DNA from 2 places in the Hwanghaeella sp. LZ110 genome. Region 2 is predicted to be linked to the other one. Evidence: predicted binding sites of a transcription regulator. Region 2 holds the regulator's gene; the other holds the start of a gene.

Region 1 (15,996 bases), on a different contig from region 2:
CAGGCATTGCGCTAAACGTCAGGTGGGATTTCAGGGATATTTTTTACTGAATTCGGAAAGCCCAAATGGCGCGGCGAAGAGATCATATCTTTCGACCGCGCCATAGGGATTATCAGAAACACCGTCCCGTATTCAATCGACCCCAGCGGGGCAGGTACGCTAAGGGCGCGCGTGGTACTCAGCTGGCAGCGGAGTCGTTTGCCGGGGCGGCGTCCAGAACAAAGCCTGTCTGCTTAGGTTCGACCCGTTGCATCGCCTCGCGCTTTTCATCGGTCCATTCGGCAACCAGGATCAGCTCCATCGGGTCTGTTCCTTCGGCCTCAACAGGTTCTGGAACCAGAAGTCCTGCTTCGCTGACATAAAATGTGTGGTCCCCAAAAGCCTCCGTCAGGGCAGTGTGGGGGGTGCTTCCTTCTTCAACGGGATCGGCGCCGGTCTGCTGTTTCACAGCAGCCTGCTGGCTGGTATTGAGCTTCATTGAGAGTCGACCTTTCGGGTCAATCATTCGGACCAGGTGTCGCGCCAAGGGCCTGTAAAGAACCCTATAATCTGCTTTGGTCCATGGTTCTGGCGATACGCCGACACCGATCCTGCGATTATGCCAGAGATTCCAGATGCGATCAAATGGGGGACCTGTTTTTATCCCCGATCATTGATCAGCTTACGGCGCAGCCAGCCCGACGCGATATCCATGGATACAACAACGATCAGGGTCATGACGATCAGATACATCACATTTTCCCAATCCTGCTGTGTCTGCATCGATTGCACCAGTTTCAGGCCGATTCCCCCGGCCCCCAGCGCCCCAATCACGGTGGCGGATCGAATGTTGGATTCCAGATAATACAGAGTCTGGGAGACAAAGATCGGCAGGATTTGCGGTATCACACCAAAGCGATAGCGTTGGATCGCCGTTGCCCCGGTGGACCGAACGCCTTCCACCTGCTTTGAATCAATATTTTCAATTGCTTCAGAAAACAATTTCCCCAAAGTGCCGGTATCGGTGAAAGCAATCGCAAGGGAACCGGTCAGGGGTCCAAGGCCGAATGCGCGGATGAAAATCAAGGACCAGATGATCTGGTCGATTCCGCGCAGAAAGTCGAACAGGCGGCGCAGCACCATGCGGCTGGCAAAAATCGGATTGAAATTCGCCGCTGCCAGAAAACCAAGGGGCAGGCCAACACCGGCGGCTACAAAGGTTCCCAGCAGCGCCATCAACAGTGTTTCCAGCAAGGCAATAAACATTTCGTTGTGTTGCCAGTCCGGGTTGCGCCAGAATTCCAGGAAGATAAATTCGGCATTGGATAGCGCCGGATCAATCCGCTCCTCGGACCAGGCGAGATTCCACAATGCAGCCGTGCTCAGACCATGCAATTGCGAGTTCGGGCCAAACCAGAAATATTCCCAACCAAAGAAATAGCGTTGAACAAGAATCTGCGCGCGGGTAACGCGCATTGTCTTGTAAAAGTCCGGTGCATATTCAAACTTTGTCGGTGCAAAGGACGATCCTTCCGGCAGGATGCCGCGTTTGACCATTTCGGCCATATCAAGGGCGTTTGCATTTCCGGACTGTTCCTCAGGGACATAACGGTATTGGTTATTGTCATCCAGGAAGGCGCGATAGCCATTCACATGCACGCCGTCCTTAGTCACGCGCGCGGCATAGGTCGATCCGTCCGGCGCGGTATAGTCCAGCCGTCCTGTTGCGAATGTGACGATATGGCGTCCCCCTAACGAGACACGATACCTGTCACCATCTGTTGTGACCCAGCTGGGCAGGGGGTCCTGTTCGGTGTTCCGGTCGCCTTCGACCGTGACGGATACTTCATCCTGACGTGCGGAATAGCTGACCTGATATTTGTGGTGAAAGCTGTCACGCGACAGCAGCACGCCCCGGTTCCAATCTGCCGCCCCAAACACGCCTGAAACATCGAAGGCAACCCAGGCATAGACCAGATAAGCCAGAACGATGCCCAGTGACGTCAGGGGCCAGAAGGCCGCCAAACGGGACTTCCGGATCACCTCGCCATGGGTGCGGCGAAGGCGGTTCGCCTGGCTGTCGAGTGTCATCGTCGTCATGGGGTCGTGTCCTTAATCGTAAAGCGCGTGACAGGTCAGGCCATTTGATACGTGCCGCCGACCAAATTCCGCCGGATACGGCTGGAAATCTGGTCGATGACGACGATGGTTAGGAATAGCAGTAGAAACAGCGCCGAAATCTTGTCGCCTGCGCCCCAGCTGATGGCGGTACGAAATTCCTGGCCGATCCCGCCCGCGCCAACGAAGCCTAAAATGGCTGAGGCGCGAATATTGATTTCAAACCGCAACAGCGCATAGCTGCAATAATTTGGCAGAACTTGCGGCAGGACGCCAAAGCGCATGCGCTGCAGCCAACTGGCACCGGTTGCCTGTAATCCTTCCAGCGGTTTCCTGTCGATATTCTCATTCACTTCTGAGAACAGTTTGCCCAGGGCACCGGCTGTATGCAGCATCACGGCGATGATTGCCGGTATCGGGGTCGCACCCAGTAAATAGATCAGGAAAAGCGCCAAAATCAGCTCTGGGAAGGCGCGGGTGATGTCCATCAATCGCCGCGCAATGGGGACAATGCCCGGTATGATGCCTAGATTGCGCGAAGAACAGAAGGCCAGGATCATTGCCATCACCGCGCCAAACAAGGTCCCAACCATCGCCATGTTGATGGTCTCCAACATGGCAGGGGAGTATTCAAGAACGGTGATAAGCCAGTCATCCGCAGCAAACGTGTCCTGCATGATCTGGGTTGGGAAATCCAGAAACTTGCCCAGACCCTGCCAGAAGCCGCCGGAATTCAGGTCTTCTGCAATAGAAAATCCCCCAAAGAAGACGATCAGCGATGCGCCAAGAAACACAGCCGTATAAAGCCGCCGTCTTTGTTCCATTCCATTGAAATGGCTTTGTAACTGGCCGATGGTCAGGGGGGTATTCATATCATCGAAGCTCCATAGTAAACGGAGTGCGGCGCCGATGCATTTGTTTGCATACGGCGCCGCGCAAAACCAATCCGTTGATTAGTTCTTCATTGCCGCCTTACGGGCTTCGATCACGCTGATATAGGCGTCGTGACCGATTGGCGCGATGCCTTTGATTTCACCGGCCATTACACCATAGGCGCATTCCGGGTCCATCGATTCCAGGCTGGCCATCAGGGCGGTCATTTGCAGTTTCACGCGCTCTGGCAAGGCCTTGCGCAGAACGATCGGGCCTTCCGGAATGACTTTAGAACGCCAGATTTCCTGGATCTCGGTCATGTCGACCAGACCGGCATCGGTTGCCTTGCGCAGCGCGCCAGAATTGAATCCTTCTTCCCAGTTACCCAGACCGTCCGCCCAGGTCACACCGGCATCCACATCGCCATTGGCGACGGCAACGATGGTCTGTTCATGACCGCCGGTGAATTTTACTTCCGAGAAGTAATCGCCCGATTTCATCGAATAGCCGCCTTCAGGAATTTCAACCGAAGGGATCAGATAGCCAGAGGTGGAGTTCGGATCACCGAAGGCGAAAACTTTGCTTTTCATGTCATCCAGGGATTTGATGCCTGAATCAACGCGGGCGAAGCCGATGGAATAGTACCCATACGATCCATCCGTGTTGATTTTCACCAGAACCGGCTCAACCGCTTCCGGGTCGGCCAGGTAGACAGCGGCATAGCCAGATGCGCCAAGCCAGGCCATATCCAGATTGCCACCGATCAGACCTTCGATAACGCCGCTATAGTCGGCGGGTGCGAAGATTTTGGTTTCAACGCCCAACAATGCTTCGGTTTTTTCTTTCAGGCATTCATGGGATTTCAGGCGGTCATTGGCGTTTTCGCCCCCCAGAATGCCGATGCGGAATTCTGTGATGTCCTGGGCGCTGGCGGCGCTGGATACGCTCATGATGGCGGCGGTGGCAACAGCGGCCGCTATGGATTTGATCTGCATGATATCTCTCTTTCTTGTTGTGGTAGATTAAACGTCTGGTAATGTGCACTTGCAGGACCAGGTGATTGATAGTCCGTCACCTCGGTTGCGATTGAACTCGTCTACCTTGTCCTCACAGGTTGACGACCTTCCCCGATGCGACCAGTTCGTCCTGTTCGGTATCGGGTGTTTTTGAGACTTCGCGTTCATGCGAAATCGATGTTGATGTGGCGGCTTCGTTGAACTCGTCTCCAGCGCCGTAAATCTCTCGGGCTTGGGCGGTGGTCAGATCATCTGGCCCACCAGAAAAGACGATTTTGCCATGGGCCATGCCAATGATGTGCTCGCAATAGGCCCGCGCGGTATCAAGGGTGTGCAGGTTGCACACGACGGTAATGCCGTCTTCCTGATTGATCCGTTGCAGGGCATCCATCACCAGCTTGGCATTCATCGGATCCAGGGATGCAATGGGTTCATCTGCCAGAATAAGTTTCGGCTTCTGCACTAAAGCCCGGGCGATGGCGACCCGCTGTTGCTGTCCGCCAGATAAGGTACCAGCCTGTTGCAGGGCGGTTTGTTCAATGCCCAACCGCTCCAGCGCCAAAAGACCTTCCAGGCGTTCCTTATCGGTAAACAGGCGAAAGACGCTGCGCAGGGTGCCGATATGGTTCAAGCGCCCCAGCATCACATTGGTCAGCACATCCAGACGTGGCACCAGGTTGAACTGTTGGAAAATCATGGCACAGTCGGCCTGCCAGTCGCGCAGGGCTTTGCCTGATAGGTTCGAAATATCGCGTCCGTGAAACCGAATCTTTCCAGAAGTCGGAACTGCAAGACGGTTGATCAGGCGCAGCATGGTTGATTTTCCCGCACCAGATCGGCCAATAATTCCAACCATCGACCTGTCCGGGATCGACAGGGACACGGCATCGACCGCGTGCAAATCACCGAATTTCTTGGTAAGAGACTGAATCTCTAGCATAACTTCCCCTGCATCTGTCACAGTCGGTTGGGACCGGTGTGATGCTATCGACCATGGTTTAACGAAGGCGCGTCCCCGGGTGCTCAGGCACTTGACCCTGATGCAGGCCCTTGATTACAGGTACAGCGTTGCAAACTTGTGCATAAAACGTTTCATATTCATGAAACAGTTGCGCAAAGGTCTATACGGCGGTTGCGTGGTGGCCTTCATTGCGTTTGTACTGGATGGCGTATCATCAGAAAGGAAACAGCGTGACGTCAAAACCAAACCCTTTGAAACTAAATAAGCTTCAGGCGCGTACGCTTGTCCTGGCTCAGGTTATCGCCCGTGATCCCAATTCTTCCAGATCCGATGAGGCGACAGGAAATGTAACGCTGACCCGAATTCCCCATGCCCATGGGGATCATGTGCATGTCGGTGCCTTTACGGTTCATGCCCGTGACGCCAGCGGATTTTCGAATCCGGCTGTTTGGGTGGCCCTGGCGCGCAAGGGCTTGGTTGTCAGCCCGGATATGCACACAATCACCCTGACGCCAGAAGGGGTTGCCTATAACACCGGTCTGGGCGAACATTTCTTAAATGAGTCGGATCATTAGACGACTGGGCGCGCCGTTAAGGGCTCTGTTGATTACGCAATCTGGGAAGGAGTTCCGCCATGGCGGACAGTGAGATTAGCTATAAACCCCTGTCTGGAATGGTGCTGCCCCGATTTGCTGGAATTGCGACCTTCATGCGTCTGCCGCATGTTGCGCCCGAAGACGCCGGTGGGGTCGATATTGGTCTGACCGGGGTTCCCTGGGATGGCGGTACTACGAATCGCGCCGGGGCCAGACATGGACCCAGACAGATGCGCGATGCGTCCACTATGACGCGCAATTGCCACCATGTCAGTGGCATCATGCCGTATGAATTGGCCAATTGCGCTGATCTGGGCGATAGCCCCGTCAATCCGATCCAATTGGAAGATACGCTGGCCCGGATCGAAGAGCATTTCCGCAGGATTCATGAGAAGGGCATCCTGCCGTTGACCGCAGGGGGTGATCATCTGATTACGTTGCCTATCATGCGGGCCATTGCAGATAAGAAGAACCCTTTGGGAATGGTGCATTTTGACGCCCATACCGATACCTGGGATCGCTATTTTGGGGGAGCACTCTACACCCACGGTACGCCTTTCCGCCGGGCGATAGAAGAGGGGCTGTTGGATCCCAAGCGTGTTATTCAAATTGGCATACGCGGTGGATTGTATGGTCCTGAGGATAAGGAATGGGGACTGGCACAGGGCATTCGGGTTGTCGAAATTGAGGAATATTTCGATCTGGGGCCCGATAAGGTTGCGGACCTTGCCCGAGAGATTGTCGGAGGCGGACCAGCCTATATCTCTTTTGATGTGGATGGCATGGATCCAGTTTATGCGCCGGGTACAGGAACGCCGGAAGTTGGCGGCTATTCCACCCATGACGCGCAACGCATGCTGCGCGGCCTGCGCGGGTTGGATATTGTGGGCGCAGATGTGGTTGAAGTATCCCCGCCTTTTGATCCGTCCGGCGCGACGGCCCTGGCAGGGGTTACAATGATGTGGGAAATTCTGTGCCTTATGGCGGAGCGAGTCGCGCAGACAAAGACTCAGTAACATTATTGACATTTTAGGCGCATTTTTCGTTTTTTGATCGGGGATAGTTGGGGTATACGCTGGCGCGAATTGTTCTTTTTTATTAATTTGTTACAGGAATAACGCTTGAGACGCGCCTAATTTCCTATCGCAATGTCCATCTTGCGTGACCATTTTTGACTTGGCGGTTCGCGCTCGAAAGGCAAAATATTATCAGAAGTGACTGGTCTATAACTCTTATGACCATAAAATTTTTAGTAGTATATGCCAAAAGGCAGAAAAACGTACCCAAATACCGCCCGACAATTCTAATTAACGAATTATTAGGGCATTGTAATTAGATTGAAATACAAAAGGATCGTTAACAATAAGGTTAGGGATGGATTCTTATGTCCGCGTTGCGGCTCGAGTCAGTTGAACAATTATGTAAGGTTCTTCATGAACTCCCATCCAGGGAGTCGATACAAGTTGGACAAATGATTGCGCTAGGCCTTGAAGATATTGAAAAACAGGTCGGTCCCAAGCGTTGGTCCAAAATGCGGGAGTTGGTCAGCAGCTTTGTTGAAAGCGCGATCCGGACCCATTCGGGGAGACTGGATTCCTATCTTAAATGCGAAGACGGCAGTTACGTTATCATCTTTCAGGGTGTTAACCAGGACATGGCCCTGTTGAAAGCCAGCAGAATTGCCAAACAGGTAAATGAGACCTTGTTTGGGCAGGGCGGATTCGAAGGAACGACACTCAGGACCATCATCTCTGAAGATGAAAAATGGAAGTCCAGTGCCGCGCTTAAACCGAATGAAGTGGCGAACATGTTGGCAAAAGGGGCAAGTAAGTTGCTCAACAGCGCTTCACTTGATGAACCCTTAAACATTGAAATTACAGATGAAATTCCGAACCCGCCATTTTCTCAAAGCATGTTGGATCGACAGGAGAGCCGAAAGCGGTTCGCCGCTGAAATGGCGGATATTGAAAACGTACCCAGTTTTCCGCTGTTTGTCGCTATGTGGTCTGTACCGACGAATATGATTGCAGGGTATCAGTGTGTCCCTGCGCGGCAGACGCCATTTCAGGACGAATTGTCGATCGGTTATGATGCGTTACCTTTTGATGCAACGCACCAGGACATTTTCTCCTTCGATATTGATATATTGGAATTTGGTCTGATGGCGCTGAAAGACTCCCTAAAGGAGGGTCAGCGAAGTCATGTCGTTTTTAATGTAAATTTTGAAACCCTGTCGGCCGCGCAAGGACGACAGCAATTGACTGAGGTGCTGCGGATGACGCCACCAACATTGCGGCAACGCATATACGTGAATTTGTGCGACGTTCCAGAGGGAATTCCCCCCAGTCGCCTAATGGAGCTTTGCCAGTATCTAACCCCGTTTTTTCGGGGGGTTACGGTTGTTATGCGGCAGGGTACAGGGCGCAGCGCGATTAAGAACATACTGTCGCGTCTTCATGCATCGGGCGTTCAGATCGTGGGTGTCGAATTGCCAGGAACGGTTTCTGACGCAGATTTGGATTGGACAAAATCCACCCTAAGCACTGCCCGGGATCTTGGCTTGGTCAGTACCGTAGTAAATGCCACAAGTTGGCGTGAGGTTATCAAGCTGGCTGAAAGTGGCGTTCAATTGATCAGCGGCCCTGTTTTTATGGAAAGAACGGATAAACTGCCTGCGGTGCGCCAATTCAGCTTAAGCGATGCAAGGCGATTGGAAAATGAACAGGCGACATTGAATGAAGATGGCGGTCTGTTTTCAACCGTTTGATAGGGTGGTTTGAACAAGCCCCTTTGTAACCGTTCCGTCACTGTCCAGAATCCGGTTGTTTACAAGCATGGATGCCTATGGTGTCCTATGCAGATAATAATAACTACGGACGGAAGAGCGCCCGAATGCAACCCTTTGCGATTGCCGGAGTTCAAATGCATGTTGGAGCATACGCTGAAAATGTTACAGCGATCCGACAGCGCCTTGATCTAACCATAGCCCGGTTTCCCTGGGTTCAGATGGTCATGTTCTCAGAACTCGCACCTTATGGGCCTTTGCCGGAGCATGCGCAAACTCTGCCTGGACCTGCAGAAGAAATCTTTCAGGAAATGGCGCGCGCCCATGGTGTGTGGCTGTTGCCAGGTTCAATTTTTGAGCGTGTTGGCGATAAAATCTACAATACAGCGATCGTGATCAATCCTGAGGGGGAGATTGTCGGGCGCTATCGCAAGATGTTTCCCTTTCGCCCATATGAGGCCGGTATCGAGGCGGGGACAGAGTTTCTGATCTTCGATGTTCCAGACGTTGGGCGGTTTGGGGTTTCGATCTGTTATGACATCTGGTTTCCAGAAACCACACGAACCCTGACAGCACAGGGGGTCGAGGTTTTGCTGCACCCTGTCCTGACCGGAACCATTGATCGTGATGTGGAACTGTCCATCGCCCGCGCGTCGGCGGCCATGTTCCAATGCTATATATTTGATATCAATGGATTGGGTGCCGGGGGATGTGGACGGTCTTGTGTTGTGGACCCGTCCGGAACCGTTCTGTATCAAGCCGCCGGGCAGGAAGAGATTATCCCGATTGAGGTGGATCTTACCCTGGTGCGTCGCCAGCGGGAAACCGGCCTTAAAGGATTGGGGCAGACGCAGAAGAGTTTCCGTGACCGCAGCGTCTATTTTTCGATTTATGATCCGACCTATGCCGACACATCCTATCTTTACAGTCTTGGCCCCCTCGAAATGCCTCAAAGAGGGTCTCGGGCAGGCTTGGACATGCGGCCTGGAACCTTGGACAGGGGTGTTTCAGAGCCATTGGGAGAGCCTGCCGGCCCAGGCGGTATGCGCCTGCATGCCGTTGATACAATAAATGGAGCAAACCGATCGCAAAGCTAACGAGTGAGTCCAAAAAGAATGCCGCCCCAAAAGGCGGAAAACCGGGAGCAAAAGAAGGCAAGGCACTGGCGATTCGCCGCAGCGGCCCAGGGGATCTAACCGCGCATTATTCCGCCTCTCAATTACGGAATGATAGCTGGAGCAAATTGAAGAACGCGGCTGCGCGCCTGATGGTGGCAGAGCGTCGCGATCCGGGCTCCCCCATGCACAAGGTTGTTGAAGACCTGCTGCACAAATTGGAACCCATCGAAAGTTATTGGGCCTTTCCTGGACGGGTCACCTTCGAGCGTCTGCATACTATGTTTGAAGAGCAGGAATTCACGACGCTTGCTCACACAGTCGCCCGTATCACGCGGGCCTTGATGTCCGACAGCTATCGCAGCCGCCACATCCATGTCATACCCACCGAAGATGATGAAGACAATGACGAGCGGTCCGATACCGCTGAAGAGCGTGCGCGCAATCGTCCCTATTTCGAAGTGATGATTGTCGATGACCTGTCACCGCATCAGGAAACCACACTGAAACGGTCGCTCAGAGACAAGCGCCGGGCAGAGGATTCCTTTGTCTATGAAAGCGTGGTTGTCGGCAGCTTTGAAGATGCGCTGATCGGTGTGTTGTTCAATCACAATATTCAGGCTGTCGTTGTCCGTTACGGGTTCCCCTACAAGTCGCGCCATGATTTGCCGATGTTGAAGCGATATCTGAACCGGCTTGGCGACGAGACATTCGATGATCTGCCGCCAGAGGAATATGGTGTCAATCTGGCCTATGCTATTGGAAAGCTGCGCCCGGAATTGGATATCTATATGGTCACGGATCAGTCCGTGGAGGATATTGCCGGGCGTGTCTGTGATAATTGCCGCCGGGTCTTCTATAACCAGGAAGACTATATGGAGCTGCATCTGAATATTCTGCGCGGCGTCAACACGCGCTATAAGACGCCATTCTTCACCGCCCTGAAGGAATATTCCAAACAGCCGACAGGTGTGTTTCACGCCATGCCGATCAGCCGCGGGAAATCCATCGCCAAGTCCCATTGGATCAAGGATATGGGCGACTTTTATGGGATGAATATCTTCCTGGCGGAAACCTCTGCCACGTCTGGCGGGTTGGATTCACTGCTGGATCCCCATGGGCCAATCAAGCATGCTCAGGAATCAGCAGCCCGGGCATTTGGGGCACGGCATACATTCTTCGCTACCAACGGAACTTCGACCTGTAACAAGATCGTGGTTCAGGCATTGGTGAAGCCGGACGATATTGTTCTGGTAGACCGTGATTGCCACAAATCCCATCATTATGGAATGGTCCTGTCTGGTGCGCAGGTTGTCTATCTGGACAGTTATCCGCTGAATGAATTTTCCATGTATGGCGCGGTCCCGCTGCGTGAGATCAAGCATCAGTTGCTAAAACTTAAGAAGGCGGGAAAGCTGGACCGGGTGAAGATGCTGTTGCTGACCAACTGTACCTTCGATGGACTGGTATATAACGTTGAGCGCGTGATGGAAGAATGCCTGGCGATCAAGCCAGACTTGGTCTTCCTGTGGGATGAGGCATGGTTTGCCTTTGCCCGTTTCGGGCCGACCTATCGTCAGCGCACCGCCATGCATAATGCGGCGATGTTGCGCGAACGCTATCAGACCGGTGAGTACCGGGAGCAATACGAGGCCTGGAAGGCCGCTTTTGACAAGGCGGGGCCAGAGAAAGAGTCCACCTGGCTGGATCAACGCCTGATGCCCGATCCAGACAAGGTGCGGGTTCGCGTCTATGCCTGCCAATCAACCCATAAGACGCTGACCAGTCTGCGTCAGGGGTCGATGATCCATATTCATGATCAGGATTACAAATCCAAGGCAGAGGAATCCTTCCACGAAGCTTATATGACCCACACATCAACCTCGCCAAATTATCAGATCGTTGCGTCTCTGGATGTGGGGCGCCGGCAGGTGGAATTGGAAGGCTTCGAGATGGTTCAGAAGCAGGTCGAAATGGCCATGGTTCTGCGCGAGAAAGTCGCGACCCATCCCTTGTTAAGTAAATATTTTCGCGTCCTGACCGCCAGCGATATGATTCCAGCCGAATACCGAGAAAGCGGCATGGAATCCTATTATCAGGTTGGACATGGCTGGGCCGACATCTGGGAAGCCTGGGCGAAGGATGAATTCGCGCTGGATGCGACGCGGGTCACGCTGTTGATCGGCAAAACAGGGCTGGATGGCGATACATTTAAGAATAAGGAGTTGATGGACAAGTACGGGATTCAGATCAACAAGACATCCCGCAATACGGTCTTGTTCATGACCAATATCGGGACCACACGGTCCTCGGTCGCTTATCTGATAGAAGTTCTGGTGAAGATCTCAGCGGAACTGGACGAACGGCTGGATGATTCTTCACCGGTCGAACGGGCGCTGCATAACCGTCAGGTGACATCCTTGTTGGAAGAATTGCCGCCACAACCGGATTTCAGCCGCTTCCATGACTCTTTCCGCGCAAAGAATACCCAAAAAGGGCAAAGTGCGGATACGGCAGAAGGCGATATTCGCACCGCGTACTTCCTGGCCTATGATCAGGAAAATTGTGAGTATTTAAGCCTGGAAGATGGCAGCCTGGATGCGGAAATGGCCAAGGGCCGGGAAATCGTATCATCGACCTTCATCATTCCCTATCCGCCGGGATTCCCAATTCTGGTGCCAGGGCAGGTCCTGAGCATCGAAATTCTGAAATATATGCGGGCATTGGATGTGAAGGAAATTCACGGCTATCGCCCGGAACTGGGACTGCGCGTATTCACAGAAAAGGCGTTAAAAGACGTCGCAAAGAAATAAACCGAACAGAGAAAATGGGGGACTAACCTATGGCTAAGAAGGCCACTGCAAAGAAGACATCAACAAAAGCCGCCGTCGCCGTCGATGGTGGGGCTCCAGAAGCCCTGACGACAAAACCTGTGTCGACCACTCCGACGCCAAAGGCCGTTGCCAAAAAAGCAGCGACGAAGAAAGCAGCCACAAAGAAGGCAACTGTGAAGAAGGCGGCATCGAAAAAAGCCGCTACTAAGAAGGCGGCTACTAAAAAAACACCAGCAAAGAAAACCGCACCAAAAGCGACAGTGAAAAAGGCATCAGCTAAGAAAGTCGCGGCGAAGGCTGCGGTCAAGCGGCCTGTCGCGAAAAAGGCGACGTTGAAACCGGGAACGAAAAAGCGCGTGCCGCGGGAAAAGAAAGTCCTGAAAGGCATGTCGGATATACGGCGGTATTTCCATCGCAATGAAACACCGATCGTGTTCATTAGTGCGACCAACTTTAACCTGTTGGGCATGGATGAATGGGTTAAGAACTTTAAATATATCAATTATATAGACTGTTATGACGGGCGTCACCCGAACGTCTTCGTTCCCAATGAAGCGCCCCATGCCGAATTCCAGTCGATTGAGGATATCAACAACTATCTGCTGCAGCATAAGGAAGTGCTGGATACCGTCAGCGCCATGGGGAGAAACCCTAAATCGGTTTTCCTGATGTTTGACGAGGAAACGGAAAAGCTGGCGAAAAAGGCCAAGATGGATGTCTGGTTCCCGAAAGCGAAGCTGCGCACCAGGGTTGATAACAAAATCATCACCGTGCGCATCGGTGACAAGGCGGGCGTACCATCGGTGCCTAACGTCCTGGCTAAGATTGAAAGCTATGAGCAGTTGCGCGAGGTATCAAAGGGGCTGGGTGAGCATCTGGTGCTGCAGTCTGCCTTTGGCGATTCCGGTCATACGACCTTCTTCATCTCCACTGAAAAGGATTTCAAGAAGCATCAGTCCGAAATCATCGGTCAGGGTGAAATCAAGGTTATGAAACGCATCAATTGCCGTGGGTCGGCGATTGAAGCCTGCACGACCAAGGCGGGCACCATTGTGGGGCCGCTGATGACCGAACTGGTCGGGTTCCCGGAACTGACCCCCTATAAAGGCGGTTGGTGCGGGAATGAGATTTTTGATGCCAGCTTCACACCGGAAATCCGCCAGCAGGCCCGCGAATACACCTATAAATTTGGGGAGCAGCTGCGCAAAGAAGGGTATCGCGGGTATTTCGAGCTGGATTTCCTGATCGATATGGACAGTGGCCTGATGTATCTGGGGGAATTGAACCCGCGCATTACCGGGGCGTCTTCCATGACCAATCATGCCGCCTTCGCCCATGCGGATGCGCCGCTATTCCTGTTCCATTTGCTGGAATTTTCGGGGATGCCGTTTGAACTGGATGTAGAGGCTCTGAATGACCGTTGGGCTGATCCGGACAATATCGACAGTTGGTCCCAATATGTAATGAAACATACACAGGATTCGGTGGACATCATCACCGAAGCCCCTGAAAGTGGCATCTATCGTATGAACCCTGATGGCAGTATCGATTTCAGTCGATTTGACTATCACCGCCGTGCGGTTGCCAGCGAGAATGAAGCCTTTTTCCTGAGAATTTCCGGGGTTGGAGATTATCGGTATGAAGGGGCTGACCTTGGCATTCTGGTGACCCGCGGCCGTCTTATGACCGATAACTTCAAGCTGAATAAGCGGGCCAAGAAATGGATCAATGGAATGCGCGGGAAGTTCAAGGGGCGGGGCTTACAACCGGCACCGACCGCTGGGGCATACAAGATTCTGTAATTGGCACAGAAAGTACAGCTTTCGGAACCCAGTTTCTGGGCGTGCCGGAACAGGAAGGACCGTATCGGTCCGGTCCCCTGACACAGGGGACGGACGGGGAAGACATGGACCTTTATTTCCAGTCGGTTTCTGAGAAGAAGCCCGGCGATAAGTGGCAGACCCTGTTTGAGAGATATTGGCCGGCCTATCGGGCCTGGTATCTCTCTGATGGGTTGGAGCAGCGCGCGACCTGGCTGACCTGTAAGGAGGCCTTGGAAGCCCATATGCCCCGTCTATTGCCGACCTATGACCGATTGTGTGATCTGGCCGGTGGGGGCGACTTGGCGGCGCGTTTCCTCAGCCTGTGGCGGCCGCCAGCCTATATCTCCGGCTGCAGTCAGATCGTCTGGTTGGGCGATGGTCCGAAACTGGTGCGCAATTATGACTACAGCCCGGCTTTGATCGATGGCGTTATCATGGAAAGCGCCTGGAATGGCACAAAGGTCATTGCGATGACCGATTGCCTGTGGGGCGTTCTGGATGGGGTGAACGAGAAGGGGCTGGCTGTCAGCCTGACGTTTGGGGGCCGCCGCGCCGTGGGGGAGGGATTTGGTATCCCCGTTATCCTGCGCAACATTCTGGAATTCTGTGCGACGGTGGAGGACGCTGCAAAAGTCTTGGCCGATGTGCCGACCCATATGGCCTATAATGTGACGGTGGTTGATAAAAAGGGACGCTTCACGACCGCCTATCTGGCGCCGGGCAGCCGTCCCGTGATCAAATCCGTTGCTTATGCCACCAATCATCAGGGACGCATAGAATGGCACGACCATGCACGCGCGACCGCCACGTTGGAGCGCGAGCAGTTCCTTAGGTTCCGTCTGGAAGATGATAAAGTCACATTCCCGAAACTGGTGGATGCTTTCCGAAAGCCGCCTTTATACACCAACGCCTATCATAATGGGTTCGGGACCATCTATACCGCGATCTATGACCCGATAGACGGCAGCGCGACCTATCTGTTTCCAGACGGCTCCAGCAAGCGCTTCAGCTTTGGCGATTTCAAGGAAGAAGCCTGGGCCATGCCCATCGACGGCAATGGCGCGCCTAAGACCCGGGGTATGGATCTGATATAGAAGATCCAGGGTAACAGCCGCTCAGGGTGTGTTCAGCCACGGCGTTGCATTTTCTGCGTTTAGTCTTTTAAGATCAATCGTAGAGGGCTTATCTGAAAAACTGACCGCCTAAAGAGCATAGTACTGCGCACTTTTTTCAGACAAGTCCACTTTTGTGCTATATGACGCGTAAGGGGTCGAAGTGCTATGTTCAAGATAGCCGTATGCAGGCTTGGTACATGATAGTTCGGTCCGAAGGGTGCGTCACCAAATATCATAAGAGGCTTGGAAAACGACTAAGCGTATAAGAAAGAAAACGAATTAGGGCTGGGGAATGACAAATAAATTTATACTTCAAGGCTTAACGGTCGATAACCACTTGGATGAGGTGCGAGATACCTTTCAACTAGCAAACATTGAGCGCGTCATTATCAGCGTTGCGTTCCTGAACGAGCGCGGCTTTGCACTGCTGGTCGATATTCTCAAGCCGGTTGCGGACAAGACCACGATATTCGCCGGAATTCGTAACGGCATTACCACCGGACAGGGTTTGCTTGCATGCATCGACTGCGGATGCACGACCTACGCTGTAGACACTGGCTCACGGGGTGTCGTCTTTCACCCGAAAATTTATTTGGCAAAAAGCGCGACGGAGGGGCGCATAGTTCTAGGTAGTGCTAATCTTACGATGGGCGGTCTGAACAGCAATATTGAAGCCGGATTGAAAATTGTCTGCGATATGGCCGATAAGAGCGATGCCGATCTTGTCGAGGATCTAGCCTCCAAAATCGATGCAATTGTAGATGAATTCCCCCAGCATGTA
Region 2 (15,996 bases):
CGCGATCTGGTCGGCTATGGCCGCACCCCCCCTGAGGCAAAATGGCCTAAGGATGCCCGCATCGCCGTTAATTTCTGCCTGAATTATGAGGAAGGGGCGGAGCGGCATATCGACCATGGCGATGGCCAATCTGAGAGCATTCTGCATGAAGTCGGCGGGGATGCCCGCATCGGGGATCGCGATCTGAATTCGGAAAGCATGTATGAATATGGGTCCAGGGCTGGATTCTGGCGGGTGATGAGATGTCTTGAGGATCGCGGGCTGAATTTCACCATCAATGCGGTGGGCCAAGCCCTGACACTAAACCCGGATGCGGCCCAGGCGATTGCTGACAGTGGGGCTGATATTCATGCCCATGGCTGGCGCTGGATCGATTATGCCGATATGCCGGAAGATCAGGAACGCAGCCATATCCGACAGACTGTTGCGGAAATTGAACGGCTGACAGGGCGCCCCCCGGTGGGGTGGTATACCGGGCGGCCCAGTCTGAACACCCGCCGTCTGGTAGTCGAAGCAGGTGGGTTTTTGTATGATTCCGATTCCTATTCAGATGATTTGCCCTATTGGTGCTATGACTATGGGCGGCCGCATCTGATCCTGCCCTACAGCATTGATACCAATGACAGCCGGTTTTTCCGCACCAGCGGCTTTGTGACCGGGGATGATTTCTTTCAGTATAACCGTGATGCTTTCGATGTGCTGTATGCGGAAGGGGGGCGGATGCTGACCATCGGACTGCATGCCCGGTTGATCGGGCGTCCGGGGCGGATTGGTGGATTAATGCGATTGCTGGATCATATGATGGCGAAAGACGATGTCTGGATCGCACGGCGGGAAGACATCGCCCGGCACTGGATCGCCACACACCCTCCTAAAGCAGGGCGATAATACCGCCGCACAGGATCGCAAACCACAGCAGCAGGTTGGCGACAATATAAAGCGCCCGAGACCTATCGATATCGCGGGGTTCCAGCCGGGCGCGGCCATCCCCGATCCAGACCCCGACGACTTCACCGCCCGGATAGGTGCGCGGGCCCCCCAATGCGATATTCAGCGCCCCGGCGAAAGCGCCTTCGGGCCAGCCGCCATTGGGGGATTTGTGCTTTTTGGCATCGCGCAGCATGGTTTTTACCGCGCTGATGGGATAGCTGGTCGGCGTGAAACAAGCGGCCAGACAGACCAGCGCGCCACTGATCCGGGCGGGCAGCCAATTGGCCAGATCGTCCAGTTTGGCGGCGGTAAAGCCAAAGGATCGGTATTTCGTGGTCTTATAGGCGATCATGCTGTCTAGGGTATTGATCGCCTTATAGGCAAACAGGCCGGGCAGGCCGAATATCAGATAAAAGAAGATCGGCGCGACAACCCCATCGCTGAAATTCTCCGACAGGGATTCAATCGCAGACCGGGCGACGCCATGTCGGTCCAGGCTTTTGGGGTCGCGGCTGACAATATGGGCGATGGCGCGGCGGCCGCCTTCCAGCCCATCAACGCGCAGGCCGGTGCCAACCCGTCGCACATGGTCGTGCAGGCTGCGCGCGGCCAACAGGATGGAAACCACCAGGGCCTCGACTATCCAGCCCCAATGGACACTGCCCAGCAATCGATCCAAGCCAAAGCCGATGGCGGTGCAGCCCCCAACAACCAATAGAACCGTCACCGCCCCGCGGGCCAGCCGGTCCTTTTCCCCCCGGTCGGGGCGGTTCAGGCGACGATCCAGGAAAGCAATCGGTTTGCCGATCAAGACGACGGGATGAGGGATACGGCGATACAGCCAGCGGGGATCTCCGACAATGGCGTCTATCAACAGGGCCAGCGCCAGGATCAGGGCCAGCGGTGGACTTGCGGGCAGGGCACCAAAGAAAGTGTCGGCCCCATCCGAAATGGTGGCCCCAATCGTGGGCAGTATCGTCTCCATGTAACGCGGTCCCTATCGACGGACGGCGCGCGGTGATGGCGGATTTCTGGTGCGTGCGATTTGTTGCAGCACCGCATCCAGATAGCGCCCCTGGAACATGGTTATGCCCATGGACTGCCCGGTTCGGATCATCGCCTCGTTGTCACAGCGTGACAGGATGACCCGGCCTTTGCCGACACGCTCCACCTGTTGTGCGATGGCCGCGCGTATGTCTGGATTGCCACCGGAGTCGAATACGCTGTCTGACGACAGTTTCACCAGATCCACTTCCATATATTGGCGATCAATAAAGCGGATCAGGTCGGGGGTGATGCCATCCAGGCAGATACGGTATCCCTTTTCACGCACGAAATCCCGGGCAAAGACAAAGGCGGAATAGTCCGACAAAATATCCAGCAATTGCAATTCAACCACCAATGTCCCTCGGCTGCCCATGCGCAGGCTGGAATCAAATTCCAGGAATTCCGGGGCCAGAAGCGTGCCGACATTGACGTTGATGGAAAAGGACGAATGCAGCGAACTGTCATCGGCCCGCGCCAGCATCTTCAGAACCCGACGATCCAATGTCTGGGTCAGATGCTGGAAAAGCCACCGGTTTGAAGACAGGTTCACGTCGGGCAGAACAGTTTTTGCCAGATCGAAAATGGAAATGAACAATTCATTGAAAATGGGTTTTGGTGGGGATTCTTTGTGGACGACACTGACCGCTTGGCGCCGAAACACGCTGGACAGGTCTGCGCGTTCCAGAAATTCTTCCAGGCGACCCAACTGCTCCGGCTTTAGCGGGCGACGTGCATCTTCAAAGGTTTCGCCTGTCTGTTCCGCCATCTGCTGCAGGCGTTTCTGGCGGGCGCGTTCTTCTTCGAAGACACGTTCGCACAATTCCATGAATTTGGCATATTGCCCTTCAATATTATACAGCGTGGCAAAGCGGCCATGGCCTTCCCCATCGGAATCAGCCTGGGTCAATGGGTCTTCGCTGAACAGATAGCGCATGCGCATGACGGCATCATCCATCTGTTGCAGGTTTGCGCCCTTCACAACGAAAATCAGGTCACCATTGCCCAACAGGAAGGACTGACCCTCAAAGGTCTGGACAAAGTCATCCAGAGTGTTCATTGCGATGCGAATATGATGCTCGCGCCGGTTCTGGGGCTTCAGCCGCGACAAATGGACATGCACGCCCCGGCGACCGTCGCGATGACGTTCCAGTCGCTGAGCATAATCGAGAAGCAGATATTCCTGGCTGGCCGTATTCGGCTGCTGTGCCATTGGTCGTCTCACCCCTTTTCGTTATCAGTTATTTACAGAAACACTGAATTTTGTATCCAGGTCACAATAAATTAACCGAATAGAACCGCATGGGCGATAGATTATGCACATAATTATGTCAAGAAAAGCAGAGAACGGAAAAACTGTCATATCCTGAACCATATGCTAACTCTAGGATCGACAGAATCAGGAGTGCCGAGATGGCGGTATAGAGGAAGGCTATGAGGACATAATGGCTGACAGTAAAATAACAGAAGAGGAAGCGCTGCAATTTCATGCTCAGGGGCGCCCCGGTAAAATAGAGCTAACACCAACCAAACCACTGACAACACAGCGTGATTTGTCACTGGCCTATTCGCCGGGCGTGGCTGTGCCCTGTTTGCGCATCGAAGCGGATCCAAACCTGGCTTATGATTACACAGCGAAGGGAAATCTGGTTGCCGTGATATCCAATGGCACCGCCGTGTTGGGCCTTGGCAATATCGGCGCGCTGGCCTCCAAGCCGGTGATGGAAGGCAAGGCCGTCCTGTTCAAGCGCTTTGCCGATGTGGATTCTATTGATCTGGAAGTCTCTACCGAGGATGTGGATGAATTCGTCAACTGCGTCCGGTTCTTAGGGGCAACATTTGGCGGCATTAATCTTGAAGACATCAAGGCGCCGGAATGTTTCATCATCGAACAGCGCCTGCGCGAATTGATGGATATTCCCGTCTTTCATGATGACCAGCATGGCACGGCAATCATCGCGGCGGCGGGGCTGATCAACGCCCTGCATCTGACCGGTCGGTCGATTGCGGATATCCGTCTGGTCGTGAACGGTGCCGGTGCGGCGGCGATTGCCTGCACGGAACTGGTTAAGGCGATGGGGGTTGCCCCGAACAATGTCATCCTGTGTGATTCCAAAGGCGTGATTTATCAGGGCCGCGAGGCTGGTATGAATCAGTGGAAATCTGCTCATGCTGCGATTACCGACGCCCGCACGCTGGAAGACGCCCTGGATGGGGCGGATGTATTCTTCGGCCTGTCGGTGAAAGGCGCGGTTACACCCCAGATGGTCGCCCGAATGGCCGAAAAGCCGATTATTTTTGCTATGGCCAACCCGGATCCTGAAATCACTCCGGACGAGGTGAAATCCGTGCGGTCCGATGCAATCATGGCGACCGGTCGATCCGACTATCCCAATCAGGTGAACAATGTTCTGGGCTTTCCCTATATCTTTCGCGGGGCCCTGGATGTGCGGGCGTCAACCATCAATGACGATATGAAAATCGCTGCTGCCCAGGCGATTGCTGAATTGGCCCGGGAAGATGTGCCCGACGAGGTTGCCAATGCTTATGGTGGGCAGGCGCTGCAATATGGGTCGGAATATATCATTCCCGTTCCCTTTGACCCCAGATTGATCGTTGCGGTGCCAATGGCTGTGGCCGAAGCGGCGATGGCCTCTGGTGTCGCCCGACATCCGATCATGGATATGGAAACCTATCGGCGGGACCTGAAGGCGCGGCTGGATCCAACGGCGAATATGCTGCATTTCATTTTCGAACGGGTGAAACAAAATCAGCGCCGGGTCTGTTTCGCCGAAGGGGAAGATCCTCGGGTCATTCGTGCCGCCGCCCTGTTCCGGAGTGCGGGCTATGGTATTCCCGTCCTGATTGGGCGCGAAGATCGTATTCGGGAAACGGCGCGGGAAGTCGGGCTGGATTCCTCTATTGAATTTGAAATCCACAATGCCCGGATCAGCTTAGACAATGAACTCTATACCGACCACTTGTATCAAAAGGTTCAGCGCAAAGGGATGTTGTATCGCGACTGTCAGCGTTTGGTGAATCAGGATCGCAATGTGTTTGCAGCCTGTATGTTGGCAAATGGGGCAGTGGATGCCGTGGTGACCGGCGCAACGCGTGCTTATAATGTCGCCTATGATGGTATCCGCCAGGTCATTGATACGGCACCGGGTGCGATTGCGATGGGATTGACGATCATGATCTCTCGCGGTCGGACGATTTTTATTGCAGATACAGCGGTTAATGAATTACCCGATGGAAAGATCTTGGCCGAGATCGCGAAAGAGGCTGCGGCCTATGCCCGCCGATTGGGGCACGAGCCCCGGGTAGGCATGCTGTATGCCTCTAACTTCGGCAATCCGGAACGCCCTGGCGGTCAGCGCGTCCGGGATGCAGTGGCCATTCTAAACCAGCAGAGTCCGGATTTTGAGTTTGAAGGGGAATTGTCCCCCAATGTCGCCCTGGATTATGACCTTATGAAGCGGCTGTATCCGTTCAGCCGTTTGACCGGCGCGGCCAATGTTCTGGTCATGCCAGGGATCAATTCCGCCCATGTGGCAACCCGCATGCTGCAAAGCCTGGGTGGCGGCACCATGATCGGACCGCTGTTGATCGGGTTACAGCATCCGGTACAAATCGCCCAGATGGGGGCCAGTGTCAGTGATATCGTCTCCCTGGCCGCTCTGGCCGCCCATGATGCGATTGTGTGACGGTGATGTCGGGATCCTGGCTCAGATCAATATTCCTGGCGTCGGCGCCGGCGCTGTTGATTCTGGCGATCCTTCATTATCAGGAATCCCTGTCGACCGGGATCGTGCTGCTGTTGGTTCTGGCCGTTTTGTTTGGTGCATCCATTGCCGTTCGGCGTCGGCTTTCTGCGGAAGAAGTGGTGATGCGGCGGCTGAACCGGCTGACGGCAGAGGCCCAGACTCAGTTGGACGCCCTCAGTTACAAGGCCGCCGTGGCCGATCGCATCATCGCATCGCTGCCGCACCCGATTTTCTTTCTGGATCGGGAACGCAGGGTGGTGCGGGCCAATACGGTTGCGCGTGTCTTGGTGGACAGCGATCTGATTGGGCGCGATATTGCGGATGGCCTGCGGGATCCGACCCTGTTGTCGGCGATTGATCGGGTGATCGATGGACAGGGCTCTCAGACTGTCGAATTGGTATTGCCGGTTCCGGTGGAGACGGAATTTATCGTACGGGTGGAACCTGTGGACCCTCCACCCGGCACACCGCCCGGTCGGGATGCCCCGGTCGTTCTGATCGATATGCAGGATATCACCGCCCTGCGCCGGTCAGAGCGGATGCGCGTCGATTTCGTCGCCAATGTCAGTCATGAACTCAGAACGCCGCTGACCAGCCTGACCGGGTTTATCGAAACATTGCGTGGCCCCGCCCGCGACGATGCCGTGGCACGGGATCACTTTCTGGCCATCATGCAGGAACAGTCAGAGCGGATGTTCCGGTTGATTTCAGATCTTCTGAGCCTGTCGCGAATTGAACTGGAAGAACACAGCCGCCCGCAGGAGCAGGTCAATATTCCCGATCTGTTGAGGCGGCTGATCGAGCTATTGTCACAAAAGGCGGAAAAGGTTTCTGTAAAGATCATCACCGACTGGCCGGATGACCTGCCCCCGGTGCGTGGCGATTCCGATCAGTTGTTTCAGGTTTTCCAGAACCTGCTGGATAACGCCCTTAAATATGGCGCGAAGGGCGATGCGGTCACGATTACGGCAAAGCTGAATGAACGGCGGCGCCTGGTTGTGGAAATCACGGACCAGGGCGCCGGGATCCCGCCAGAACACCTGCCGCGCCTGACCGAACGGTTTTACCGCGTGGATGCCGCGCGATCACGAGAGCTTGGCGGCACCGGCCTGGGCCTTGCTATCGTAAAACATATTTTGAACCGTCATCGGGGCCGATTGACTGTGACAAGTAAAGTTGGAAAGGGCAGCACGTTTGGCGTGATCTTGCCGGTTGCTGCAACAACGCAAGGCGCTACGACGCGCCCCAAGAATGCCTTTATCTCAGATAGTAAGGCCGGGACTCCTGATACGATTTGACACATAATCATCTATACAAATTTTCGTTTGAGTCACAAAACTGTCTCGTCACCATCACAAAACGGAAAGCAGAAACCCCTAGAAGTCTCCTCAACGTCTTCTAGGGCGCGCTATGTTCGTACTGTGCGATCATGGAGCGCCTGATTGAAGGTGGAAATTTTTGGGTTGGGGTCTGATCCCCGTTGGGGGAATTCCTTCCGGGCCGGCCATCCACAAAAGACATGCATCTGAAGACGGACTTATCCACTAAAACTTCGACTTTCCAAAATGGAGCGAAATAATGAGCAGACTTTCACTGACGCTTGCGGCTGTAGCCGTAGGGTCCATGGCCTTCGCCGGTGCCGCCCAGGCACGCGACCAGATCCGCATCGTCGGGTCGTCCACGGTTTTCCCATACACCCAGGCTGTTTCTGAAGAATATTCTTCAAAGACCGGTAACACCGCTCCTGTCGTAGAATCGACCGGAACCGGCGGCGGCATGAAGATTTTCTGTGGCGGCGTTGGCGTTGACCATCCGGATATCACCGGTGCATCCCGTGCGATGAAAGAGTCTGAATACAAGCTGTGCGTCGAGAATGGCGTCACCAACATCACTGAAGCTCTGATCGGTTATGACGGTCTGTCCATTGCGACGTCTCGCAGCGGTGCCGACCTGTCCTTCAGCCAGAAAGAAATCTTCCTGGCGTTGGCCGCAGAAGTACCAGTTGACGGCAAATGGGTCGCCAATCCTTACAAAATGTGGAACGAAATCAACCCGGACTTCCCGGCTGTTGAAATCCAGGTTCTGGGCCCGCCACCGACCTCTGGCACCCGCGACGCCTTCGTTGAACTGGCAATGGAAGTTGGCTGTGAAGCTCTGCCGGAACATGACGCCCTGTCCAAGGATGATGCCAAGCAGAAATGCGCCCGCATGCGTCAGGATGGCCCGTTCATCGAAGCTGGTGAAAACGACAACCTGATCGTTCAGCGTCTGGAAGCCGATCCGAACGCATTGGGCATTTTCGGTTACTCGTTCCTGTATGAAAACCTGGATAAGCTGAAAGGCGTTCAGATTAACAATGTAAGCCCTGGTTTTGACACCATCGGTGATGGCAGCTACCCGCTGTCACGTCCGTTGTTCTTCTATGTCAAGAACGATCACCGTGGTGTAATCCCCGGCCTGAATGAATTCCTTGCAGAGTATGTCAGTGACTCCGCTATGGGCCCAGGTGGTTACCTGCACGAGCGTGGCCTGGTTGCCCTGTCTGATGATGAGCGCGCGAAGCTCGTCAAGACTGTTAAAGAAGGCGGGATGATGACCCGTTACGGTTCCTAAGACCGTCTGAAGGACTCCGCCGTGTCGCATACTTTGTGGCACGGCGGATCTTTGCTGGATTAAACCTAATTTCTTTGTGACCTTTCCGGCCAACCTGGCCGGGCTTTAAGAGGATTTCTCCATGTTTGGGACGTCTGCACTTGCTATCCTGGTATTAGCAATTCTTGGCTATGTCCTTGCCAGAAGCTTCGCGACGCGAAAGGCTTCTGTCGAAGGGGTCAGGCTGAACTCACTTCCATCCTATTATGGTGTTTACGTCGCTCTTTGGACCGGCGTCCCGGCCTTTCTGCTGATCCTGGTCTGGGTCGCGGTTCAGGACACTGTGCTGGATAGTCTGGTTATGTCCAGTTTCCCGGCGGCAATGCTGAATGATTTGACGGAAGGGGCGCGCCAATTGCTGATAAGCGAAGTTCGCTCTATCGCATCCGGGCGCGTTTTTGGCACGCCTGCGCCCGAAACACTGGCCGCCGCAGATCGTTTGATTGCCTGGCAGTCAATGGCGAATTGGTCAATGGTAGTGGTCGGCTGTGCGCTGGCCGCCCTGGGCCTGGGCTATACGCGGTCTCAGTTGTCGGCAGATTTCCGGGCGCGCACACGGGTCGAAAGCTTTATGTCCGTGACAATGATCGCCTGTTCGGTCTTTGCCATTCTGGTGACGCTCGGCATCGTTTTCTCCCTGTTGTTTGAAAGCTTTCGCTTCTTTCAGCTGGTTCCATGGTATGACTTTTTCTTCGGGTTAAGCTGGGAACCGCAGATCGCCATGCGAGAAGACCAGGTTGCCGGTGCCGGTGCATTTGGTGCAGTGCCCGTTTTTGTCGGAACGATCCTGATTTCTGCCCTGGCAATGGTCGTGGCTGTACCGGTCGGTCTTTTAAGTGCGATCTATATGGCGGAATATGCCTCTCCGAAATTTCGGGATGTGGTTAAGCCGATCCTGGAAATTCTGGCGGGTATTCCGACGGTTGTTTATGGCTTCTTTGCGGTGCTGACGGTCGCCCCGGCAATGCGTCAGTTCGGGGCCATGTTGGGCATGGATATCGCACCCAACAGCGCCTTGGCTGCCGGTGCGGTCATGGGTGTCATGATTATCCCGTTCGTATCCTCCTTGTCTGATGATGCCTTGCGTGCGGTGCCTCAAAGCATGCGCGAGGGCTCCTATGGACTGGGCGCCACAAAGGCGGAAACAATTACCGCCGTATTGATCCCGGCCGCGTTGCCTGGGATTGTCGGGGGTATTTTGCTGGCGGTCAGTCGCGCCATTGGTGAAACGATGATCGTTGTGATGGCGGCAGGCCTGATTGCGTCGCTGACCGTCAATCCTTTCGAGGCAGTGACGACCGTAACGGTGCAGATTGTCACTCTGTTGATCGGCGATACCGAATTTGACAGCCCGAAGACACTAGCAGCCTTTGCGCTGGGCCTTGTGCTGTTCGTCGCGACCCTGTGCCTGAATGTGGTGGCGCTGCGGATCGTTCAAAAATACCGTGAAAAATACGATTGATCAGGAGCGACATTATGTCCGTGACGACCGTCCAACCATTGCCTGAGGATCAGGCAAAGAAGAATATCCAGCGGCGCAAGTCGAAGAATATCCGGCTTCAAATTTATGGCCTGTCAGCCATTGGAACCGCTGTTCTTTTGCTGGGAATCTTATTCAGTTCACTGCTTTACACGGGGGCTTCGGCTTTTACTCAGACGCATCTGACATTTGATGTGAAAATTGATCCTAATCTTGTTAAGGAAGATGACATCTTCGGCAGTAATTTCCGGGGTATCGTTCGCTCGGGTCTTTACAGCCTGTTTCCAGAAGTAACGAATCCCCGGGATCAGCGTCAATTGGGGGATATTCCTTCAAACGGGGCGCAATTCACGTTGCGAGACAGGGTTGTCGAAGATCCCAGCTTGATCGGTCAGACTGTTTCAATCACGGTCCCGGTGTCAGATGCCTTTGACCAATTCTATAAGGGTGTTATCCCCCGTGATGTGCCAGAAGATCAGCGCAAGGTCTCCAACAAGCAAATCGTGTGGTGGGATCAACTGGTAGATAACGGGCAAGTCTCCAAGCCATTCAACTGGACCCTGCTGTTTTCTGCCGACAGCCGCTTTCCCGAATTGGCTGGGTTGTCCGGTGCGATTGTAGGGTCCTTCTATGCCCTGCTGGTTTGTTTCCTGATCAGTTTCCCGGTTGGGATTGCAGCAGCGGTCTATCTGGAGGAGTTTGCCCCGAAAAACCGCTGGACTGATCTGATTGAAGTGAACATCAACAATCTTGCTGCCGTACCATCTGTCGTGTTCGGTTTGTTGGGTCTTGCGGTATTCCTTCAGTTCTTTGGTCTGCCGCGCTCTGCGCCTCTGGTCGGTGGGATGGTTTTGTCGCTAATGACACTGCCTACGATCATTATTACCACGCGGGCGGCGCTGAAGGCGGTGCCTCCCTCGATCCGTGAAGGCGGTTTTGGGATTGGCGCCTCGCACCAGCAAGTGGTCATGCATCATGTTTTGCCTTTAGCCATGCCAGGTATCCTGACCGGGACGATTATCGGTCTGGCCCAGGCCTTGGGCGAAACCGCGCCATTGCTGCTGATTGGCATGAACGCCTTCATTACCTCTGCGCCGGGTGGAATAATGGACTCGGCAACAGCGCTTCCAACACAGATATTTATCTGGGCAGACAGCCCTGAGCGGGGGTTTGTTGCCCGCACATCGGCAGCCATTCTGGTTCTGATCGGGTTTCTGGTCGTTATGAACCTAATCGCCGTCGTTCTTCGTCAACGCTTCCAACGTAAGTGGTAGGATCCATGTCTTCAGAATCAATTGAACCAACAGCCTTCGACCATGCCAAGGATTCAAGCAAGGTGACCGTCTCGGCATCCCCCAGCACAGGCACGGGCAATGCGAAAATGAAGGGCCGCAAGGTCACCGTTTTCTATGGTGAAAAGCAGGCGCTGTTTGATGTTGATATCGACATCATGGAAAACGAAGTAACTGCCCTGATCGGCCCGTCCGGTTGCGGTAAGTCGACTTTCCTGCGCTGCCTGAACCGGATGAACGATGTCGTCGATATTTGTCGCGTCCATGGTGAGATCATCATGGATGGCAAGGATATCTATGATCGGGATGTTGATGTCGTGCATCTTCGCGCCCGCGTCGGCATGGTGTTCCAGAAGCCCAATCCTTTCCCCAAGTCGATCTATGAGAACGTGGCTTATGGGCCGCGCATTCATGGCCTGACTCGCAACAAGTCGGAACTGGACGAGATTGTTGAAACCTCGTTGCAGAAGGCAGGCCTTTGGAGTGAGGCAAAGGATCGCCTGAACCAGCCGGGCACCGGACTTTCTGGTGGTCAGCAGCAGCGTCTGTGTATTGCCCGTGCAATCGCCGTCGCCCCGGAAGTCATTCTGATGGATGAACCCTGTTCGGCGCTGGATCCGATTGCGACTGCAAAGATCGAGGATCTGATTCACGAATTGCGCGAAAACTACACCATCGCCATTGTGACCCATTCCATGCAGCAGGCGGCACGCGTGTCACAAAAGACAGCGTTCTTCCATTTGGGGAATCTTGTGGAATATGGTGAAACAGAACAGATTTTCACCAATCCCAAGGAAGAGCGGACGCAAGGTTATATCACCGGACGGTTTGGCTGATTTTTTCCGAATCCTGATATACTGGGTCTCCTGCGGGGCTCGCCCGGCACCTGATAGAAAGAGTGATGTATCATGTCGAATGTCTCCGAAGGTCATATTCATGCAGAATATGACAATGAATTTAAAAAACTGACCAAGCTGTTGGCCCGGATGGGTGGACTTGCGGAAAGTCAGTTGGCCAACGCCCTGATCGCGATTGAAAAACGCGACAATAAGCTGGCGATGGCCGTGAAGGACGGGGATAAGGAAATCGATGCGCTGGAGCACGAGATCGAAAGTCTGGTCGTGCGGATGTTGGCCCTGCGCCAGCCGATGGCCAATGATCTGCGCTATGTTGTATCCACCCTGCGCACGTCTTCGGACATTGAACGGATCGGCGATTACGCAAAGAACATCGCCAAACGTGCCATGGCCCTGAACCAGCTTCCGGCAGAGCCCTTGTTGCGGGGCGTGCTGCGCATCGGTCGCCCGGTTCAAGCCATGTTGAAAGACGTTATGGACGCCCATCTGCAAGGCGACACGGCCAAAGCCATTGAAGTGTGGGAGGCCGATGAAGAGGTTGATGCCCTATACACCAGCCTGTTTCGTGAATTGCTGACCTATATGATGGAAGACCCTCGGCATATCACGCCCTGCACCCACTTGCTGTTTATCGCAAAGAATCTGGAGCGAATTGGCGATCACGCGACCAATATCGCTGAAATCATCCATTTCCAGGTGGAAGGTGTGTCCCTGGGCGATCGCCGCCCGAAGGCGGATGCCTCTAACTATGAAGTCATGCAGCCAGAGGATGACTCAGATGACGACGATGAAGACGATAACGACGGGCCAACGGGCAATGTCTGATGTGCGCGATCAAGTCTCGGTGAAATCAATGGGCGGTATGAAGCCCAAAGTATTGATTGTCGAAGACGAAACCGCAGTGGTGACGCTGCTGCGCTATAACCTGGAATATCAAGGCTTTGAGGTCGATGCCGTTTCCGATGGCGAAGAGGCCCTGGTCGCGATTGAGGAAAATCCACCCGATATCGTGCTGTTGGACTGGATGCTGCCGCAATTGTCCGGCATTGAAGTATGCCGCCAGCTGCGTCGCCGTCCGGCCACCAAGACCCTGCCGATCATCCTGTTGACGGCGCGGGGCGAGGAAGCCGATACCGTGCGCGGCCTGGATTCTGGTGCGGATGATTATGTCACCAAGCCGTTCTCCCCCGCGGAATTGACGGCCCGGGTGCATGCCTTGCTGCGCCGTTCTCGCCCGGCCTTGTCGGATGAGGCCTTGAATGCTGCGGATGTTCAGATGGATCTGGCAGCCCACCGCGTTCATCGCAATGGCCGCGAAATCAAGCTGGGCCCGACGGAGTACCGCCTGCTGCGTCATTTCATGGAGCATCCGGGTCGGGTCTTCAGCCGTGAACAACTGCTGGACGCGGTTTGGGGTCGTGATGTCTATGTCGAATTGCGCACTGTTGATGTGCATATCCGTCGCCTGCGCAAGGCCCTGAATGAAGGTGGGGAGACCGATGTGATCCGCACCGTGCGGTCCGCCGGCTATGCTTTGGAACTGCAAAGCTGACAACTTGACGCTCTTTTCTCGCTGAACGGCGCAAATTGGCTATAATTCCAGGGCGGTATAAGGCATTGTGCCTCCCGACCCTGGAACCAGCCTGTCCTCTGTGATACAGAGGGTAAAAGGATTTGCGATGCCCGACACAGCCTTGAAAACCATCACCTTTTCTCTTGATGGACGCGATGTGACCGCGTTTCCTGGCGAAAGCATTTGGCAGGTCGCCAAACGTGAAGGCACAACAATTCCGCATCTGTGCTGGCAGCCGGAACCAGGCTATCGTGCTGATGGCAATTGTCGTGCTTGTATGGTGGAGATTGAGGGCGAACGGACCCTGGCGGCCTCCTGTATCCGCACGCCCAGTGAAGGCATGGTCGTTAAATCCGCCTCTGATCGCGCCAAGGCGTCCCGGGATATGGTGTTCGAACTGTTATTGGCCGATCAGCCCGCGCGGGAAGTCGCCCATGAAACAGACAGCAAGTTCTGGACATGGATGGACAAAATGGATGTCGAAACATCCCGTTTTCCTCAGCGCGCGACGCCTGAAACGGATGCCAGTCATGCGGCAATGCGGGTCAATCTTGATGCCTGTATCCATTGCAATCTGTGTGTTCGCGCCTGTCGGGAAGTTCAGATCAATGATGTGATCGGCATGGCCTATCGCGGGCACGGGGCCAAGATCGTGTTTGATTTTGATGATCCGATGGGCCAATCGACCTGTGTCGCCTGTGGTGAATGTGTTCAGGCCTGCCCGACCGGGGCGTTGATGCCCGCCACTAAGGTCGATGAAAGTCAGGTCTATGTCGGTGCAGCGGACTCGATTGTAGACTCTGTCTGCCCCTTCTGTGGCGTCGGCTGTCAGACGGAAATCCATGTTAAAGACAATAAAATCGTTGAAGTACGCGGCAAGAATGGGCCAGCCAATGAACAGCGCCTGTGCGTCAAGGGGCGGTTTGGGATGGATTATTCCAGCCATGCCGGACGCCTGACCAAGCCCTTGATCCGCAAAAAGGATGCGGAAAAGCGGTGGGACATTGAAATCGATCCAATGAATCCGCTGACGCATTTCCGGGAAGCCACCTGGGAAGAAGCAATCGAAGTCGCGGTTTCGGGCCTGCGCAAGATCCGCGATGACAAGGGCGGTGATGCCCTGGCCGGATTTGGCTCTGCAAAAGGATCGAATGAAGAGGCCTATCTGTTCCAGAAGCTGGTGCGGACCGGGTTTGAAACCAACAATGTCGATCACTGCACCCGTCTGTGTCATGCATCCTCTGTCGCGGCCCTGATGGAAGGGGTGAATTCCGGCGCTGTGACGGCACCCTTTACCGCCGCGAAAGATGCCGATTGCATGATCGTGATTGGCGCACGTCCTGCCCAGAATCACCCCGTTGCGGCGACATTTTTGAAGCAAGCGGTAAAGCGCGGTGCCAAAATGATTGTACTGGACCCACGGGGTCAGGATTTGGCGCGCCACGCCTGGAAGCATCTGCAATTCACGCCAGGCCGCGATGTGCCGCTGTTGAATGCGATGATCCATACCATCATCTACGAAAATCTGGTGGACGAGCAGTTCATTCAGGCGCGGGTGGAAAACTATCAGGCCGTGAAAGAGAATGTGCGGCCATTCTCGCCAGAAGAAATGGCGCCGATTTGTGGCATTGATGCTGAAACCATTCGGGAGGTTGCGCGCGTCTATGCGCGGTCGGAAAAATCGATCATTTTCTGGGGGATGGGTGTTTCCCAGCATGTGCATGGTACCGACAATGCCCGCTGCCTGATCACCCTGGCTGCCATTACCGGCCAGATCGGTCGGCCCGGTACCGGGCTGCACCCGCTGCGCGGTCAGAATAATGTTCAAGGCGCGTCCGATGCCGGCCTGATTCCCATGGTATTCCCCGACTATAAATCTGTCGAAAACCCCGAAATTCGGGAAATGTACGAAAAATTCTGGGGCCAGAGCCTGGACCCCAATCGCGGCCTGACCGTGGTTGAAATCGTCGACGCGATTCTGGCTGGCAGCATTAACGGCATGTATATCATGGGCGAAAATCCGGCCATGTCGGACCCTGATACCCGTCATGCCCGTCAGGCCCTGGCGGAATTGGACCATCTGGTCGTGCAGGACATCTTCCTGACCGAAACCTGTTATCATGCGGATGTGATTTTCCCCGCCTCTGCCCTGGCTGAAAAATGGGGTACCTTCACCAATACCAATCGACAGGTTCAAATCGGTCGGCCCGCCCTGACCCCGCCGGGGGACGCGCGTCAGGACTGGGAATTGATTCAGGCCATTGCCCAGGGATTGGGGCTGAACTGGAACTACAGCCATCCGAAAGAGGTCTTTGCGGAAATGGGGCGGATTATGCAGTCCTTTAACGGCATTACCTGGGACCGGTTGGAAAATGAAGGGGCGGTCACCTATCCCTGTGAC

Evidence for each region. Region 2 encodes PhoB, which activates phosphate uptake and scavenging genes when phosphate is short. Its sites were predicted from a motif close to TNTCATAAAACTGTCA; they were not measured.
Region 1: a site for PhoB is predicted at 5,077-5,092, ahead of phnC (phosphonate ABC transporter ATP-binding protein). Genes of this name have one in related genera too.

The regions. Positions count from the first base shown of each region.
Region 1 is NZ_JBLZHT010000003.1:34,606-50,601, forward strand. Features, by position in the region: gene ACOSDM_RS06430 (hypothetical protein) at 179-478, opposite strand; gene phnE (phosphonate ABC transporter, permease protein PhnE) at 640-2,079, opposite strand; gene phnE (phosphonate ABC transporter, permease protein PhnE) at 2,115-2,969, opposite strand; gene phnD (phosphonate ABC transporter substrate-binding protein) at 3,051-3,965, opposite strand; gene phnC (phosphonate ABC transporter ATP-binding protein) at 4,078-4,926, opposite strand; gene ACOSDM_RS06455 (hypothetical protein) at 5,178-5,522, shown strand; gene speB (agmatinase) at 5,582-6,559, shown strand; gene ACOSDM_RS06465 (hypothetical protein) at 7,198-8,310, shown strand; gene ACOSDM_RS06470 (carbon-nitrogen hydrolase family protein) at 8,466-9,425, shown strand; gene ACOSDM_RS06475 (aminotransferase class I/II-fold pyridoxal phosphate-dependent enzyme) at 9,572-12,256, shown strand; gene ACOSDM_RS06480 (hypothetical protein) at 12,279-12,716, opposite strand; gene ACOSDM_RS06485 (biotin carboxylase) at 12,610-14,079, shown strand; gene ACOSDM_RS06490 (C45 family autoproteolytic acyltransferase/hydolase) at 13,998-15,194, shown strand; gene ACOSDM_RS06495 (hypothetical protein) at 15,508-15,996, shown strand, end outside.
Region 2 is NZ_JBLZHT010000002.1:1,809-17,804, reverse strand. Features, by position in the region: gene ACOSDM_RS03710 (polysaccharide deacetylase family protein) at 1-888, shown strand, start outside; gene cbiB (adenosylcobinamide-phosphate synthase CbiB) at 872-1,915, opposite strand; gene ACOSDM_RS03700 (EAL domain-containing protein) at 1,928-3,187, opposite strand; gene ACOSDM_RS03695 (NADP-dependent malic enzyme) at 3,420-5,681, shown strand; partial or broken gene ACOSDM_RS03690 (sensor histidine kinase) at 6,257-7,039, shown strand; gene ACOSDM_RS03685 (substrate-binding domain-containing protein) at 7,320-8,354, shown strand; gene pstC (phosphate ABC transporter permease subunit PstC) at 8,476-9,855, shown strand; gene pstA (phosphate ABC transporter permease PstA) at 9,870-11,147, shown strand; gene pstB (phosphate ABC transporter ATP-binding protein PstB) at 11,255-12,001, shown strand; gene phoU (phosphate signaling complex protein PhoU) at 12,074-12,847, shown strand; gene phoB (phosphate regulon transcriptional regulator PhoB) at 12,885-13,574, shown strand; gene fdhF (formate dehydrogenase subunit alpha) at 13,702-15,996, shown strand, end outside.